2 regions of the Peribacillus sp. NPDC101480 genome follow, and region 1 is predicted to be linked to the other one. Evidence: riboswitches for the same ligand, from Rfam matches in the RefSeq annotation. Region 1 holds a riboswitch; the other holds the start of a gene.
The links. Region 1 has a riboswitch for glycine ahead of ACQKMF_RS20400 (amino acid permease). Riboswitches for the same ligand answer to the same signal wherever they lie in the genome.
Positions count from the first base shown of each region.

Region 2: linked by a shared signal. The riboswitch ahead of gcvT (glycine cleavage system aminomethyltransferase GcvT) and the one ahead of ACQKMF_RS20400 (amino acid permease) in region 1 are both predicted to bind glycine.

Region 1 covers NZ_JBNNSB010000006.1:240,698-250,240, forward strand. The annotation lists gene ACQKMF_RS20375 (ABC transporter permease) at 1-406, shown strand, start outside; gene argH (argininosuccinate lyase) at 422-1,906, shown strand; gene ACQKMF_RS20385 (hypothetical protein) at 2,184-2,390, shown strand; gene ACQKMF_RS20390 (sodium:solute symporter family protein) at 2,529-4,007, opposite strand; gene ACQKMF_RS20395 (DUF3311 domain-containing protein) at 4,004-4,204, opposite strand; gene ACQKMF_RS20400 (amino acid permease) at 4,476-5,819, opposite strand; glycine riboswitch at 6,026-6,104, opposite strand; gene ACQKMF_RS20405 (amino acid permease) at 6,607-7,995, shown strand; gene ACQKMF_RS20410 (FAD-binding oxidoreductase) at 8,296-9,543, shown strand, end outside.
Region 2 covers NZ_JBNNSB010000001.1:1,010,084-1,019,626, forward strand. The annotation lists gene comGC (competence type IV pilus major pilin ComGC) at 15-326, shown strand; gene comGD (competence type IV pilus minor pilin ComGD) at 334-777, shown strand; gene ACQKMF_RS05045 (hypothetical protein) at 764-1,102, shown strand; gene comGF (competence type IV pilus minor pilin ComGF) at 1,050-1,532, shown strand; gene comGG (competence type IV pilus minor pilin ComGG) at 1,525-1,911, shown strand; gene ACQKMF_RS05060 (YqzE family protein) at 2,019-2,204, shown strand; gene ACQKMF_RS05065 (YqhG family protein) at 2,251-3,048, opposite strand; gene ACQKMF_RS05070 (DEAD/DEAH box helicase) at 3,026-4,714, opposite strand; glycine riboswitch at 5,091-5,178, shown strand; glycine riboswitch at 5,182-5,265, shown strand; gene gcvT (glycine cleavage system aminomethyltransferase GcvT) at 5,404-6,510, shown strand; gene gcvPA (aminomethyl-transferring glycine dehydrogenase subunit GcvPA) at 6,528-7,874, shown strand; gene gcvPB (aminomethyl-transferring glycine dehydrogenase subunit GcvPB) at 7,867-9,324, shown strand; gene ACQKMF_RS05090 (rhodanese-like domain-containing protein) at 9,464-9,543, opposite strand, start outside.

The DNA.
Region 1 (9,543 bases):
AACATTTTGGATTTTGCCGCTTGCCTATTTCATCAGGCATATTCCGCTCGTTGTCCGTTCGACTAACGCCGTTCTGGAGCAGCTGGATGACTCGATTGAAGAAGCAGCCAGAAACTTGGGGGCAAAGTGGTTTTATACCTTCAGAAAAGTCATATTTCCTATTATTATGCCTGGTGTTTTATCAGGGACATTATTGGCATTTATCGAATCTGTGGGGGAATTCCCGACGTCGGTCCTGTTGTACACAATTTCTAACAGGCCCATATCCATTGAAATCATGAATCAGCTTCGGATGTTCAATATGGGGCAGGCAGCTGCCTATGGGATGATTCAAATCACGCTGATTGTAATCGTTCTCTTTATTTCGAACAAGTTTTTTGGAATCAAAGCGGAAAGAGCTTTATAAATCGGAGGTTAAAAGATGAGCAGGCTTGAAGAATTTATCAAAAATGAAGGTAGTGCCTTTCCCGGAAAAACATATGCTAGAGAGCTTCTGATGCCTGTTTTTAATGATCAAAGAGATTACTTATTTCATGCAATGTTCGATATTCATCGGGCACATGTCATCATGCTTTCGGAACAAAAGATCATTAAAGAAGAAGAGGCGAAGACCATGCTTGATGGGATTCGGAAAGTGGCTCAAACAGATCTAGCGCAGTTGACCTATCAGCCCCAGTTCGAAGACTTATTTTTCATGATGGAGGCAAAGATCGGTGAGGAAATCGGTCATGAACTTGCAGGGAAGATTCATATCGGCCGCAGTCGTAATGATATGGGAGTCGCCATGTACCGGCTTGTTTTAAGAGGTCATCTACTCCAATTGATTGGCTATGCAAACCAATTGAGTGAAGCATTCTTGGTGCAGGCTGAAAAACATACAGAAACCTATATAACTGGTTACACGCATACCCAACCGGCTCAGCCGACTACGATAGGACATTACTTTTTGGCAATATATGATGTGCTTCAAAGGGATATTGGCCGGTTATGGGCAGCCTATGAAACGGTTAACCAATCCCCTTTGGGCGCGGCCGCGTTAACGACCACCGGTTTTCCGATCAGCCGGAACCGTACGGCTGAACTGCTTGGATTTGATTCGGTGATTGAGAATTCCTATGACTCGATTGGCGGGGCGGATTATTTATTGGAAACCGCAACTGCCATCATGACGTGCATGGTCAATACAGGAAGATGGATTCAAGACTTCCTGCAGCATGTGACAAGGGAGTTTGGAACCTTTCATGTGGCGGACCCTTATGTTCAAGTGAGCAGCATCATGCCGCAAAAAAGAAATCCAGTCTCCATTGAACATTCCCGTTCGATTGCAAGCAGTGCGTATGGTGATGCACATGCTGCAATGAATATGATCCACAATACACCATTTGGTGATATCGTCGATACGGAAGATGATTTACAGCCGCATTTATATCGGGCTTTTTCGAATGCAGGACGTGTCATGAAACTAATGTATGCCGTCATGTCAACCTTGAAAGTAAATGAAGAACACACAAAGAAAATGGCCGCAAAATCCAGTATAACGGTTACTGAATTAGCGGATACCCTATCAAGAGATTACGACATATCCTTTAGAAAAGCCCACTCCATAGCCAGTCATATTGCAAAACGGTCAATTAGTGAAGGGAAAGAGCTATATGATTGGGACACAAAAGAAATCAACAAGATCATCAATGAATTCGTTTCAGTGAACATAGCAGAAGATGAATGGAAAAAAATAATCTCTCCCGAATATTTTGTGGAAATCAGAAGCATTCAAGGCGGGCCCTCCCCAAAAGAGGTTACGAGAATGATTGTAAATAGAAAACAAAAACAGGAACATGATTTGCAGGAATACAAGGAAATGGTCAAAGCATTGAATGATGGCAGGAAGGCTTTAGTGGATTACTAAAGGTATGTTGTTAAAGGGAAATGAGTCTTGACGCGCATGAAACTCACGAGTAAAAGCATGAACCTTCTGAAGAGAGTATTTTTTGTTGGCTCGGAAGCAATTCGATGAATTTTACTGAGAAAGCTTCATATTTTAAGATATATAGTCATTCTATCAGGGTGGCTATTTATTTTGGATTTTTATTGCAACTGAGATATCCCTAGTGATAATGAATGTAGATTATTTCTAAAAAATAATGCTATTATTTGGAAAATATATAATATAAGGCGGAATGTTAATGTCAAATAGATCTCAGTTCGGTGTTTTCCTGATTTTAATAGCTTTCGTAATATCGATTACTTTTTGTTTGAATCCGGAAGTTTTATTAAGAGGTGGATATGATTTAGCTATTGATGGTCTGGTAGTATCCAGAACCTTGATGATTATTTTTTCGTTGTATTTATTAGTTAAAATAGGGGATTTGTTTATAAACAGAAAAGATTAATAGTCTAAAATGAGGTTTCCTATAAACAATATTGAGAAAAAGGACACTTTGCTTGGATGCCGATAATAAGGAAGGCTCAGTCTTTTGACTGAGCCTTCCGATGTTTATTTATCCAAAATAACCGGTTTCAAAGTTTCTTCATATTTCGTTAACGGATTTAGGTTCCAACTGAATCGCTTGCTTTCTGAAAGCCAGACTTACTGCGATCATCACAATGAAATTGACTGCCAATGCGATGATTCCCACATTCAAATCTTTCGCTGCTTGCGGCAAGGATGGAAACAAGGTCCCTATTGTCGAATGACTGAGTGTAATGCAAATTACGATGGCCAATCCTGAAATGATGCCGGAGATTGCGCCAAATTTATTGATCGGATTATTCCTTTTCAGACTAAAGAGCAGGGACGGGAAAAGCTGTGTGATTAGACTGTATCCCATAAGAATTAATGCTGACATCGTTTCGCCGCCGTTTAAGGTGAAGTAGACGGCTATAAGGGCGATGACTGGAACAAGGAACTTTGCCAATCGTACAACATGGCGATCGGATACTGCAGGTGCAAATTCCTTATAGACGTTTTTCGCGAGCAGTGTAGCGACGCTCATCAAAAGCATGGATCCCGGCACCAATGCAGTCAATAATCCAGCTCCGCCGATTATGCCTATAAACCATGGATCAAAGGTCTCGATCGAAAGGCGCAGCAATGACAGGTCTGCATCTGCCCCAACGAGTCCGGGCACTTTCAATATTGCTGTAAACCCAACAAAAAAGACGAATAACAGCATGAGTGTATATAAAGGGCTGATGATTGCATTTTTTCGAAATACCTTGCCGCTGCGTGCTGAATAAACAGCGCTGAAAACTTGTGGCCACATATAGAAACCGAATACGAGTAATATTACCGTGGAGATGAACCATGATACGCTAAGTCCCTGATCTGGGAACTTAAGAAAACCAGGCTTGGCCGCATCAATCGCTTCAAACATCGGCTGAAATCCGCCAAAGTAATGAATCGGCAGATAAATCCCCAAAAATCCTATTATGGCGACCATCATTATATCTTTAATGACCGCTGTCCAAACTGAACCGTGTATACCGGAGATCATCACATAAATGGTAAGGCTGATCGCCCCCATCCAAACTGCCTCAGACATAGAGATGGCACCATAAGATGCTTCTGAGACAATGATCCCCAATCCTTTCAGCTGCACGACGATCACTGGAATCATCGACACCACACCGACAAGCGCAGCCAAAATTCCTAAACCGGGACTCTTATATTTGCTTACAAAGAAATCGGATTGAGACATCAGTTTATTTTCCTTGGCATATCTCCATATTTCCGGTAGGAGCCAATAGGATAATACGTAAGATAAAGTAATGTAAATTAGAACGTATAGAGCGGGTGCGCCCTTGCCATAAGCCCAGCCGCTGCCGCCAAGAAAGGAGAAGGTCGTATAGATTTCCCCAGCCATCAGCAGAAAGACGAATATCGCACCAAAACCGCGTCCGCCAACCGTCCATTGTTCCAAGTCCATATCTTTTCCTTTTGAAGAGCGTATGCCTAAAAATATCGATAGAAGTAAAAATGCTAAAATGATTAAGAGAGCAATATTCATTCCTGGTCACCTTCCCGATTCCTGGGATCCAGCTTATACATGATGCCCAGTATGGCAGAGGTAAGGACCACCCACATAGCCATCCAGAACATATTGAAAGGCATCCCTAATACATATGGTTCTATTTTATTAACAAAAGGCAGAAATCCTAGTATGCCTATAAAAGGAACTAGAGTAAGAATATATATAATCTTCATAAACAAACCCCTCCGTTTTAATAAAGTGAAACGCCCACCAATGGGGTTTATTCTTCAATGCCACTGATGGATGGGTGAACCAAACCGGGATGAAAAATTCATACATGACGGAAAAGTTCCGATAATATATATTAGCTTACACTATTTTGATATAAAATTTAATGCAGTTGCCTGATATATTTGAGCAACTGTGCGCAGACAGCCGAACAATGATATGTTCATAAAACAGATAAAGCCTTGAATTCATAGTGAGTTCAAGGCTTTATTTCCTTTAGCTATATTTTTTCCGAGAATTATATAGTATTACCAAAAGTATGAACCAGATTGGGGTCAAGAGCAGTGATAGTCGTGTAGCTTCAGCGAATAGCATAACAATAAGGATGAACAGGAATAATCCTAATATGGCGTAATTGACAAAGGGTGTAAAAGGAGCCTTGAAAGTCGATTTCGCTCTTAGGTCAGGCCTTGTTTTCGAATATTTGATATGGGAAATCAAGATAATGCTCCATACCCATATGAAACAGATGGCACTGATGGTCGTCACGACGGTAAATGCCTGTTCAGGTATCAGTTTGCTTAATAAAGCCCCTATTGATACAACGATTGTGGATGTTAATAAGGCATTGCTCGGAACAGCCTGTTTATTTAATTTTTCCAGTTTAGCAGGGGCTTCGCCATTCCTGCTTAACGTATAAAGTATTCGGCTCGTTGAAAATAAACCGCTGTTGCATGCAGAAGCAGCGGATGTCAAAACGACGAAGTTGATGATCCCTGCAGCGACAGGAATGCCGATTAACGCAAAGACCTCTACAAATGGGCTGCTCGTGGCATCCAGTTGTGTCCATGGGTTGACGCAGAGAATGACGAATAGTGCACCAACATAGAAAAGTAAAATCCGGACAGGGATTTTATTGATGGCAGATGGAATGTTCTTTCTCGGGTTTGCCGTTTCTGCTGCGGAAACCCCGACCAATTCGACACCGACAAATGAGAAGACGACCAGCTGTAAAGATAATAGGAATCCAGAAATGCCATTAGGGAACATGCCCCCATGATTCCATAGGTTCGTTAGGGAAACCGTTCCGCTATTGGTATTGAAGCCGATGATCAAAAGGATGATCCCCACGACGATCAAGGCGATGATCGTGATTACTTTAATGATGGCAAACCAGAATTCCAATTCACCAAATAACTTAACGGTCAAAAGGTTCAATCCTAACAGAATGACTAGGCATATTAGAGCCGGAATCCATTGAGGGATATCGAACCAATATTGCATATAGACGCCGACAGCTATGATATCGGCCATTGCGGTCATGATCCAACAGAACCAATATGTCCACCCTGTCACGAAGCCGGCCCATGGACCGACATATTCGGTTGCAAATTCAGTGAATGATGTATACCCTGCATTGGATAAGAGCAATTCCCCTAGTGCCCTCATCACAAAAAACAAGGCAATCCCTATTATCAGATAGGAAAATAAAATGGAAGGTCCTGCTAATTGTATGGCTTTTCCGGAACCTAAAAATAATCCGGTGCCAATGGTTCCTCCTATTGCGATCAGTTGTACATGTCTATTTTTTAAATCTCTTTTTAATTCTTGTTTTGCCAATTCTTACTCCCCCGTCTTTTTATAGTCTTGGTAGTGAATGAATTTATCTGAATGGTCTTGGAGAGAGGGACTGATTTTTTCGTCCAGCTTGCCTTTCCCATTGGTTTTAAAGCTGTTGTTTTTAGTCCAACCACAAAATGGACAATAAAAAAAGAGATTGGATAATACCAATCTCTTAAAGGGTTCAGAATAACAATTTTATCATTCGTTACTCTTCTGTCCTTTTGCCTGAGATTGTGAATCCTTCGGCGCTGCAACTTGTACAGTCTCTCCAGAAGCTGCTCCTGCTATAGTGTCATCCATAGCATTCATCGCTTGCTTGTATGCGGTTGTGAATAAATGTTGTCAGTGATAATCTACCACTGCTGAATCATTCATTATGCTTATAAAATAATATTGGAATTCTATCATCTATTTTTCGGAAGGTCAACAAGTTTTTTTTGAAGTGAAAACGGCAATAGCTGTAGTTTTATAGTGGTCTTAATTTTTATTAAGGTACTTGAAAAATTTGTTTTTTGGATGATCACTATTATGAAATATTGAACATCATTTTTTTGAAATGATATTTTTAGATAAGGGAAATTGCCAAGATATATTTGGTAACTGTTTATTTCAAAAATACAATTGTATTTTTACAGAATATTTACTATTATAAGATAAGAAAACATAATTGAAGTGTTATTGATATTTTTTTCGATAAAGCATTTCTAACCGCAATAATTAATAGAGAGTCGTTCGTGTTAAGGATGGAAAAGCATTACCGATATTGCATCTGGGGGAGTTAAACATGTCGAACAAGGAATTAAAGAGAGGGCTGGAAGCACGTCACATTCAAATGATAGCTTTGGGCGGAACCATCGGTGTCGGGTTATTCATGGGATCGGCGAGCACGATCAAATGGACCGGGCCCTCTGTAATGCTTGCTTATGCCATCGCAGGTATTTTTATATTTTTCATCATGCGTTCCATGGGTGAGATGCTCTATTTAGAACCGACTACAGGTTCTTTTGCAACCTTTGCGAGCAGCTATATACATCCTTTGGCAGGTTATATGACTGCTTGGAGCAATTGGTTTCAATGGGTAATCGTCGGAATGTCCGAAATCATCGCGGTTGGGTTGTATATGCAATATTGGTTCCCGGATTTACCGGCTTGGATACCAGGTGTGGTCGCCATGATCATCTTGGGGGCGGCCAACCTCATTTCAGTTAAATCCTTCGGGGAATTTGAATTCTGGTTTGCACTTATAAAAATCATAACGATCATATTGATGATCGTTGCCGGCCTAGGCCTTATCTTCTTTGGAATAGGGAATGGCGGGGATGCGATTGGATTATCGAATCTATGGGAAAATGGCGGCTTCTTTACGGGAGGCTGGACAGGATTCTTCTTTGCGCTTTCCCTTGTCGTGGCATCCTATCAAGGCGTTGAGCTTATCGGCATCACAGCCGGAGAAGCGAAAGATCCAAGGAAGACCGTAACAAAAGCTATCCAATCAATCATATGGCGTATATTAATTTTCTATATTGGTGCCATATTTGTCATCGTGACAGTCTTCCCTTGGGATCAACTGGATGACTTAGGAAGCCCATTCGTTTCAACCTTTGCTAAAATAGGTATCACAGCAGCAGCAGGAATCATCAACTTTGTCGTAATCACAGCGGCAATGTCTGGATGCAACAGTGGGATTTTCAGTGCAGGGCGTATGCTTTACACACTTGCATTGAATGGCCAAGCTCCAAAAGTCTTTGCTAAAGTATCTAAAAATGGAGTGCCGGCATATTGTACGATCGCTGTACTATTAGGATTGGGCATCGGGGTTATCCTGAATTACCTTGCACCGCCGCAATTATTCCTTTATGTGTACAGTGCGAGTGTATTACCCGGGATGATTCCATGGTTTGTCTTACTTATCAGTGAGCTTAAATTCAGAAAGGTAAATGCCGCTGAAATGGAGAAACATCCGTTCAAGATGCCTTTGGCCCCTTACAGTAACTATGCGACAATTGCCTTCTTACTGATGGTGTTGGTCGGTATGTGGATCAATCCTAGTACCCGGATTTCCTTGGTTGTCGGGATCGTTTTCCTAGCCTTGGTCGTAGCAAGTTATTACATGCTGAAAATGGATAAACGAACACCATTGGATGTTAAATCCGATGATGAAATTTCTGGATAAGAAACTCTATCGGAAAGCCCTTCTCTTAATTCGAGAAGGGCTTTTTTGTCTTTGGTGATTGTTGGAATTCAGGAGTAAAATGGCGAAATTCACGAGTAAAACGGCAAAACTTACGAGTAAAGTGGTGGAATTCACGAGTAAAATGGCGAAACTCACGAGTAAATCAGCGAATCTCACGAGTAAAGCTAATTAGTCCCCGTAACAAGGGATGCCAGCAGTGGGACGCTTATGGAATGTGTCTTCCTGACAGACTTTTTCATAGGATGTAACATCATCTTTACCCGAGGGAGGGGGTATATTTTGGAAAGAACAAAGCTTACCGGGCGGGTCGTTACACCTAATGATGCTGAGTATGAGCAGGCCAGGATAAATAATAACTTAAGTTTTTCTAAATTTCCAAAGGTCATTGTGTTTTGTCAGAATTCCAATGATGTATTGAATTCATTGAAGTGGGCCCGGGAAAATCATACACCTTTCCGGGTTAGGAGCGGCAGGCATAGTTATGAAAATTTTTCATTAGTGAATGGCGGTCTAATCATTGATATAAGTGAAATGTACAATATCAAGGTCAACCGTGAAAAAATGATTGCAAAAATCGAAGCCGGAGCTGATTTAGGTCAAGTATATAATACGCTATGGAAGTATGGCACGACGCTTCCGGCTGGAACCGAAAGCGGTGTTGGTCTTGTAGGCCTTACGCTCGGCGGTGGAATAGGCATGTTATCGAGACGCTTTGGACTTACTTGTGACAATTTGCTTGAAATAGAAATGGTAAGGGCGTGCGGAAAGAGGGGCGCCAAACTTATTAAAGCAAATAGGAAAATTAATAGTGATTTATTTTGGGCATGCTGCGGGGGTGGAGGGGGAAACTTTGGCATAGTCACTTCTCTTACCTTTCGGGTACACCCCGTATCAAGGGTATCGATTTTCTCCGTCACATGGGGATGGGAAGATTTTGAAGCGGTGTTTGAAGCCTGGCAGGATTGGGCCCCTCAAGTTGAAGAGTGTTTAACTTCAGAAATCGAATTCAAGTCAAAGGAAGTAAACCAAATTATCGCTCAAGGTGAATTTGTTGGGCCATCATATAGGTTGCAGCAGCTTCTAAAGCCTTTGACGAGAGCGGGTTTTCCAACAAATACCATGATAAAGGAAGTCCCGTACATTGATGCTGTGCAATTCTTTAATGATCCAAGTGGAAATCGACCGGCCCATCGCAAGCGGTCGGGGTCCTTCATTGAAAAACCTTTTCAACGGCAAGCAATCTTGACGATGAAGCATTTTCTGGAAAACGCTCCAAATGAAAATGCAGCCATTTGGCACCAATCCCTAGGAGGGGCAGTTGGCCGTGTGTCCCCAAATGAAACGGCTTTTTATTATCGGGATGCCATCATCGCCCAGGAGTATCTGGCTACATGGACGAATCCAGAAGAAGAGCGGCAAAACATCCAGTGGATCAAAGAACTTAAATGCGCATTGTCACCATATACTACAGGTGACTACGTGAATTGGCCGGATATCCTCATCGAAGATTGGCCAACTGCGTACTAT
Region 2 (9,543 bases), on a different contig from region 1:
GGAGCATGATGGATATGTTGAAGAACGTGATGAATGAACGTGGGTTTACACTAATTGAAATGCTTATTGTTTTACTGGTAATTTCCATCCTTTTGATTATAACAATCCCCAATATCACAAAGAACCAATCTACGATTCAGTCCAAAGGTTGTGAAGCATTCGTGAAGATGGCCCAAGCACAGGTACAGGCTTATGAGATTGATAATGCTAAACTGCCCGGAAGTATCGGTGAATTGGAAAGTCAAGGCTATCTCAAACAGACATCCTGTCCTAATGGGGATGATATTAGTTTGGATAGTAAAGGAAAGATAACGGTCGTTGAGTAGGAGGGAAGTGAATATACGGCAGTCCAATGGGGGGTATACATTATCTGAAACCCTTATTGTCCTCGTTATTTTTGTACTACTGATTTCCATCGGTCCTAATCTATATCCTAGCTTCACTAAAGGCATGGAAAATAGGCTATTTCTTTCTCAATTCCATGAAGATATCTTCTATGCACAGCAGTATGCCATCAGTCATGAGAGCTTGATCTACCTTCATATTAATAATGCCAAAAAGGTTTATACCGTGTCATCTTATAAGGAAGGAATCGTTCTAGAGAGGAGCATACCAAAGGATATTCAGTTTTTAAGTGGCACTTTGGGGTTTAGCTTCCATTTTAATCAGTATGGAAATGCTTCAAAAGCCGGAACGATTATGATTGACACGTCAAAAGGAATGTACAAATTGGTCCTCAATATCGGTAAAGGGAGGTTCAGGATTGAGAAATTGTAAAGGTTACGTTTACCTTGAGCTGATGGCCGCATTTTCCATTTGTATTTTCCTGGTACTTGCCATTTTACCGATTCTTGAAGAGTTAATGACGCATCGGAAAGATATTGCCGTAAGGACAGAAGCCCACCATTTATTATATGAAAGATTGACGGCGTTCATGGATGGGGAAATACAAGCAAATGGTCAGGAAATCATTTACAAAAGAAGATCCTATGAATTGGTTTGGAAGGACAATGGGGATTTCCCGGGGATGATTGAAGGGTGTGTACGTTATGAAGATGAATCGGGTAATCTTGAATCCATTTGTGATGCTGCGAAAAAATGATGGCTTTACGATGATCGAAATGCTTTTTTCTTTAATGATATTAATGACGACGTCCCTTTTTGTTCTACAGCTTTTTTCAATCATTCACACCCAGATGGGGTCCGTTGATAAATTGCATCCTAAAGAGTGGGAGGTCTTTACCATGCAAATGAAGCAGGAGGTCCGGAGTTCCAAAGCTCAGGATGTAATGGGAAATAAATTATATTTGCTGCTTTCAGATGAACAATTATCATCGTTTGAACAATATGAAGATAAGGTCCGAAGACGAGTGAATGGTATGGGGCATGAGGTCATCTTACAGAACATTTCGAAATTCCGGGTTGAGAAGGATGGCAGTGTCATTGTTATAAATATAACGGATAAAGCAGGGACTACTTTCAGTCGAAGATTTCATCCTTTCTTTAGGAATGTCACGAAAGTCGATGAATAATCAAAAAGGAGTCGTTTTCCCGATGGTCATGATTGTAGCGAGTGTTTTCATCATGTTCACAATACTAATGATCGATCAGTTTATCATTGATAAAAAATTTTATAAAGAAGTGGAAGAATCGCTTGTGGCCGACCATCTTGTCCATTTAGCGATCAAGGATGTGACGGCAGAGTGGGGCGAAGAGATCCCAAAAATCATCCAGGGGGAAATTTCATACCCTAATGGTGTGGTGCGGTATTCCGTAATGAAAGAAGAAGGTCCTTATGTCTATATCGAGTTCTCTTCCACGACTAAAAATGACCGCGAGGGAAGGGTCATCATTCAATACGATAAAGAAGCTGGGAAAGTGAAAGAATGGTTGGAAAAGCAGGCTGTTTAATACGCAAAATCAACATTCTTTTAAGTCAGGTACACGTGTTCAGGGAACAAGCAAAGGAATAAAAGCTGCGTAAACGGGACATACTTTGCATAGGGTGATTATTTTATATGTCTACAAACGCTTATATTAAATATCTGACTCAGCAGCTTGTCGAGTATTTTAATCTGACGAAAAAAGAACGAAAAGAAAAGCGCCGTCACAGAAAAGAGGATAAAAATCATGGTATGTCCCATTGGTTTGGCATTGTCCCTTTTGCTTTGTCGATGTTCGTAAGGAAAAATATCAAAAAATAAAACAGATGTCCTGAATTTAGGGCATCTGTTTTTTTATTGTTCTTACTTATCCCAATGCCCTATCAGAAAGGTAAAATAACCCTCCGTTGATGATGGATATTCGGATGTTAGGTTCATATTGAGCTTTTAAGGCATCTTTTTCAGTAAAATAGCTCTCACTTTTTTCCTCCATATCCTTGTAAAAATGCTCCAATAAATTCAAGTCATTCTGCCAGCGAAGCATTGCTTCCTCTGCCCAGGAATGGTCATCATCCTCGAAACTGGTCCTGATGTATGTATCCAGTCTTGCCAATCCGCTCTTGGGCATGATGAGCGGTGAAAGCGTAAAGGAGTAATCCGGTATTTTGGGGGTGACCTTTATCGGTAAAACCCGATGGTGAAACCTTTCCATGATCTCACCTGAGATTAAATTCAAACCGATCGACATGAAGGTATCCTTTTTACGATCGCATTGATAGGATATTTTCACATTCAGGGTCAGCCAAGGAAACAAAGGATTATTTCCCCCTTTTGATGGAGGGGTATCCTCAAAAAGTCTAGTATATCCTGCCAGCTTTTTGGTAGATTGAATAATCTGGTGAAGGCGAGGGGAGCCAAAATGAATCATTTCTCCCTTTAAATCGGATGGAGCTAGTTCTGGATCGGTAATGAAAGTCATCTGTGCTGGGTTTGGAACGCCGCCTGTTTTTTCTAGATAATGCCAATAAAAGGGTCTGTTCATTAATTCTTTATCCATATCAATCGTCAATTGGACTGTAAGGTGGGTTGGTGCATTATCCAGTATTTCACAATCATTGGCTTTAAAGTAAGTTATTAAAAAATCATGAATTTCCCGTTGCTGCATGAACCTCACCTTCCTTCATTGATTGGGCGAATTGGATTAACGACGAAAAATTATCCATCTTGATTTTCATTTCGCCCTCTGTTTTGGATTCACCGACTACATCAATCAAATATTCTTCAATGTTGTTAATATCCAGTTTGGTTAGAATATCATCCAATTCGCCGATTACTTTCTCGAATAAATTTATTTTTTCATATAGTAACTTTAGAATATGTTCTTCCACTGTATTTTTCGTGGCAAAGTTATAAATCATCACATCTTCTTCCTGACCAAGGCGGTGTATCCGTCCGATTCTCTGTTCGAGCCTCATCGGGTTCCATGGCAGGTCAAAATTAATCAAGTGATGGCAAAACTGAAGGTTTATCCCTTCCCCGCCAGCTTCTGTTGCAATCAATACCTGTATATTTTTTTGGAATAATTCTCGCATCCAGTCTTTCTTTCCGCGCTTAAAACCGCCTCGGAAAGGAACTGAAGAAATTCCATTCTGCTGTAGGTACCATTGTAGATATAGCTGAGTCGCCCGGTATTCGGTAAAGATAATGACTTTATCATCAATTTTCTTGATCAGTTCCAAAGCTTTTTCAGCCTTTGAGTTCTGAACCGTTTCATTCACTTTAGAAAATAAATCATCAAGCTTTGCCAAAAAGTCAGGGGAAGGCTGATCATATTTATTTTTCATATTCTTTAATGTATAAAAGACCGCCTCTCTGCTGCTGCATGCTTCCCTTTGGAGAGTGAGAGCCGAAAAGGCGCTTCCTTTAGAACCATCCGAAATAGGTTTGAATTTGGAAACAGCATCGTACAATGCTTGTTCCGTTGGAGAAAATTCAATGGTGATGGTCTCCACATGCCGTTTTGTCCATTCAATGCCAGTATCGGCCCGCCGGTTTCGAATCATGACAGTGTTGACAAGTTCCTTTAGGTGTTCATCTTCAATAATGTTCCGGCCTTTCCCTTTATACTTTTCTGAAAAAAGTGAGGCATTTCCCAAGTGGCCTGGTTTCAATAACGAAACGAGGTGGAAAATTTCCTCGACTTTATTTTGAATCGGAGTGGCTGTCAGGAGTAAACAAAATTTCTTTTTCAGATTTTGGACGAATTCATAGTTCTTCGTCTTATTATTTTTAAGTTTATGAGCTTCATCAATAATGATGAAGTCGTATTCCTGCTTGAAAATGATATCTCGATGTGGAGCTCGTTTCGCTGTATCAATGGATGAAATGACCACATCACAGGAGTCCCAAACATAGCTTTTTCTCTGAACGACTGCCGGTATATGAAACTTGGTGTTCAATTCAAAAGCCCATTGTGTGACAAGGGAAGCCGGAACAAGGATCAAAACTTTTTTTACAAGGCCCCTAATCATATACTCTTTTAGGATCAATCCAGCTTCAATTGTTTTTCCGAGCCCTACCTCATCAGCTAAAATGGCTTTTCCATTCATCTTTTCCACCACTTGCTTGGCTGCTTCCAATTGATGGGGAAGCGGGGTTAACTGCGGAAGGTGCTTGGGCGCCTGTAAACCTTCAAAATCAGGGATGATAAGATTTTCCTCCATTTGAACCGCGAGCTTATAAAGCTCCCAGTTTCCCCATGGACCGTCATTTTCCATCTTTTGCAGAAACTCGTCATTCCATTCAGAATTAAAGGATATATTGATTTTCATAGAAATAACTCCCTCTTAAATCATATTTTCCTTAATAAAAGGTCAAAACCCGAACATTTCATATGTGAAGTAAGAAAAATATTTCTCTTCAAAAGATATTGCAGAGATAAGTTTCTTAGGGTAGGATATAAGTATATTTAGAAAATTCCAATTTCCCAACGCTACAAAGAATCTTTGTACATCGATTTTGCAGTTCGCGTTTTCTTAGTATGGGCTATAGACTTCTAATTTATCCAAGATTACTGAAGGAGACCAATCAAACGGTTTCTGAGGTTTCAGGAGAATTGGCAGAGAATGCATTCCACGATGCTCAGAGGTTTTACCGATGTTTGGTGGCTTATTCGCTTCCTTTCATTGGTAGACCATTTATATGCGGGTGAAGATAAGGGGAGAGACTACGGATGTAGCGCCGAAGGAGCAAACTTAGCAGTGAATCTCTCAGGCAAAAGAACTCTTATTGGACGCAACTCTGGAGAGCGCCGCCCGTTTTGGGACGGCCACCAAAGGGGAAAACCTATTACATAGGTAAACTTTCAGGTTTCAGGACAGAGAAAAAGCTCAAACGGGCTTTCTCTGTCCTTTTTTGTGCTTTTTTCACATCATGAATCAGGATATATCTGATGCGTAATGACAAGAAGCTTTTGATAATGAAGCCAATTAATTTAAAAAAATCTGAAGGGGGTCATTTTTTGACCGATTTAAAAAGAACACCACTATTTGAGGTTTATCGTGAATACGGAGGTAAAACGATTGATTTTGGCGGCTGGGAACTTCCTGTCCAATTTTCGGGTATAAAGGACGAACATGAAGCCGTACGTACAAAAGCGGGGTTATTCGATGTTTCCCATATGGGTGAAGTCGATGTTAAGGGTCCTGGGAGCCTTTCCTTTTTACAAAAGATGCTGACTAATGATATATCAAAGCTGAAACAGGGCGGTGCCCAATATTCCGCCATGTGTTATGAAAACGGAGGCACGGTTGATGATCTAATCGTGTATAAAAGGTCTGAGGATGACTATCTGCTCGTGGTCAATGCAGCGAACACAGAAAAAGATTTCAATTGGCTGCAAGCTCATTTATCGGAAGATGTCCAAATCAAGAATGTATCTAGTGACTATACACAGCTGGCACTTCAAGGGCCATCTGCAGAGAAGATTTTACAAAAACTATCGGGAAATACTGCTTTAAGTGAAATTGGATTTTTCAAGTTCAAGGAAAATGTCATGATTAACGGTATCTCCACGATGGTATCCCGTACTGGATACACTGGTGAGGATGGCTTTGAGATATATAGTGACAGTGAAAATGGTCCAGCCCTTTGGAAGGCGATTATGGATGCCGGAAACGAAGAGGGAGTTCAGCCGATTGGTTTAGGTGCTCGTGATACCCTGCGTTTTGAAGCGAAACTGCCGTTGTATGGGCAGGAGCTTTCAGCAGACATCACCCCGATAGAAGCCGGGATTGGTTTTGCAGTAAAAGTCGATAAGGAAGTTGATTTTTTCGGGAAAGCCGTTCTTGCTGAGCAAAAGGAGAAAGGAGCTCCTCGCAAGCTTGTGGGAATTGAAATGATAGACCGTGGCATTCCACGTCATGGGTATAAGGTCTACAGCGGTGATAAAGTCATTGGCGAGGTCACGACCGGTACCCAATCACCAACGTTGAAGAAAAACGTGGGTTTGGTACTTATCGATAAGGAATTTTCAGTGCTGGATGCGGAAGTCGAAGTGGAGATCCGTTCCAAACGTTTGAAAGCCGTTATAATACAAACACCTTTTTATAAAAAACCACGTAAATAGAGGGGAATGGTCATTAGATGAAACATCGTTATTTACCCATGACAGAGCAAGATAAACAAGAAATGCTGAAAGCGATAGGGGTATCCACTGCTGAAGAACTTTTCAATGATATCCCTGAGAGCGTTCGTTTTCAAGGAGAATACGATATCAAGCCTGCTAAATCGGAACCAGCATTAATGAAAGAATTATCAAGGCTTGCTGCCAAGAATGCGGATCTTAAAAACTATGCTTCCTTCCTTGGTGCGGGTGTCTATGACCATTATGCACCGGTCATCGTCGATCATGTTCTATCCCGTTCTGAATTTTACACGGCTTATACACCCTATCAGCCTGAAATTTCACAGGGAGAGCTTCAAGCAATCTTTGAATATCAAACGATGATATGTGAATTGACGGGCATGGATGTGGCTAACTCCTCCATGTATGACGGCGGGACAGCGCTGGCTGAAGCAGCCATGCTTGCTTCAGGACAGACACGGCGCAAGAAGATTCTCATTTCAGGAACCGTTCATCCTGAATCAAGAGAAGTCGTGAAGACATATGCGAAAGGGCAACGCGTGGAAGTGATCGAAATTCCTTATAAAGACGGTGTGACGGACTTAGCTGCTTTAAAGGAATTGGCGAATGAGGACATTGCAGGAGTGATCGTGCAATATCCGAACTTTTTTGGCCGGATCGAGCCATTGAAGGAAATGGAAGAAATCATTCATGGCGTCAAATCCATGTTTATCGTTTCCAGTAATCCGCTTGCATTGGGAGCTTTGACATCCCCTGGTGCACTCGGTGCAGATATCGTAACGGGGGATGCCCAGCCATTCGGCATTCCAGCGGCATTCGGTGGACCTCATTGTGGATATTTTGCGGTTACTAATAAACTTGTTCGGAAAGTTCCGGGCCGACTCGTCGGTCAAACCGTGGATGAAAATGGTAAAAGGGGATTTGTACTAACGCTACAAGCTCGTGAACAGCACATTCGCCGTGACAAAGCCACATCCAACATTTGTTCCAATCAAGCTTTGAATGCGTTGGCAGCTTCTGTTGCAATGACCGCCCTTGGGAAAAAGGGTGTCAAGGAAATGGCCGTGCAAAATATTCAAAAAGCGCATTATGCGAAAAAAGCAATTATGGCAGTAGGGGTGGAACTGATATTCGACGGTCCTTCGTTCAATGAATTTATCATTAAACTGCCTGCTTCGTTTTCAGAAATCAATAAAAGCCTTTTTGAAAAAGGGATGATCGGCGGCTTTGATTTAGGGACGGTTTATCCTGAGCTGAAAGACCATATGCTGGTTGCGGTAACTGAACTTAGAACAAAAGAAGAAATTGATGCACTTGCGCAGGAATTGGGGGATCAACATGAATAATCAAGATCAATCACTCATTTTTGAAATCAGTACTTCCGGTCGAATCGGGTACAGTCTGCCAGAAATGGATGTTGCAACTATTCCGCTCGAAGAAATTCTTCCTGCCGACTACATCCGTGAAGAAGAGGCAGAACTGCCTGAGGTGTCCGAACTGGATATCATGCGTCACTATACAGCACTCTCCAAACGGAATCATGGGGTGGATTCGGGTTTTTATCCGCTGGGTTCATGCACGATGAAATATAATCCGAAAATAAATGAAAACGTGGCACGTTTCAACGGCTTTGCCCATATCCATCCATATCAAGATCCGGCTACCGTTCAGGGAGCATTGGGACTCTTATTTGATTTGCAGGAACACTTAACTGAAATCACCGGGATGGACCAAGTGACATTACAGCCTGCAGCAGGTGCACATGGTGAGTGGACAGGGTTGATGATGATTCGCGCTTTTCACGAAGCGAATGGCGATACAGAACGGACGAAAGTGATTGTACCTGATTCTGCACACGGTACGAATCCTGCCTCTGCCACTGTTGCCGGACTTGAAACGATTACAGTGAAATCCGATGAAAATGGATTAGTCGACCTTGAAGATTTAAAGCGTGTTGTTGGACCTGATACGGCGGCCTTGATGCTGACGAACCCCAATACATTGGGATTATTTGAAGAAAACATCTTGGAAATGGCACAACTTGTCCATGATGCAGGTGGGAAGCTTTATTATGACGGAGCCAATCTGAATGCAGTCCTTTCAAAAGCACGCCCGGGTGACATGGGCTTTGATGTGGTTCACTTAAATCTCCATAAAACATTCACGGGTCCGCATGGCGGCGGAGGTCCGGGTTCTGGTCCTGTAGGTGTGAAGTCGGACTTGATTCCTTACCTGCCTAAACCTCTTATAATTAAACAAGGTGAGCAATTCGCTCTTGATTATGATCGTCCGCAATCCATTGGCAGGGTAAAACCTTATTATGGTAATTTCGGGATTAACGTGAGGGCATATACGTACATTCGTTCAATGGGGCCTGATGGCCTTAAAGCCGTCACCGAAAATGCGGTCATCAATGCCAATTATATGATGCGCAAGTTGGAACCTTATTTTGACTTACCATATAATCGTCATTGTAAGCACGAATTCGTATTAAGCGGACGCCGGCAAAAGAAATTGGGGGTTAGGACTCTCGATATAGCCAAAAGATTACTGGATTTCGGGTATCATCCTCCAACCATTTACTTCCCGTTGAACGTGGAGGAAGGAATGATGATAGAACCGACTGAAACCGAGTCAAAAGAAACGCTGGATGCGTTCATCGATGCGATGATCCAGATTGCCAAGGAAGCGGAAGAAACCCCGGAAATCGTTCAGGAAGCTCCGCATACAACCGTTATAAAGCGGCTTGATGAAACTCTTGCTGCAAGAAAACCTGTTCTGCGTTATCAAGCCTAGATTGATAGCTTATACGAAAAAAATCCCTGCCTGCCGGCGGGGATTTTTCATGTTTATGTAAGATTTCATTAAAGTCCAGCAATTAACTTTCTTTTCCTTGAGCTATTGAATTAAAAAGAGCCCATGCGGAGATGGGGTCTTATTTCTTTGCTTTGATTTTCCCGGTCCACATTTTGAAACCGCCCTTTAGGTGAAAAAGCTCCCTGTAGCCCTTTTTGT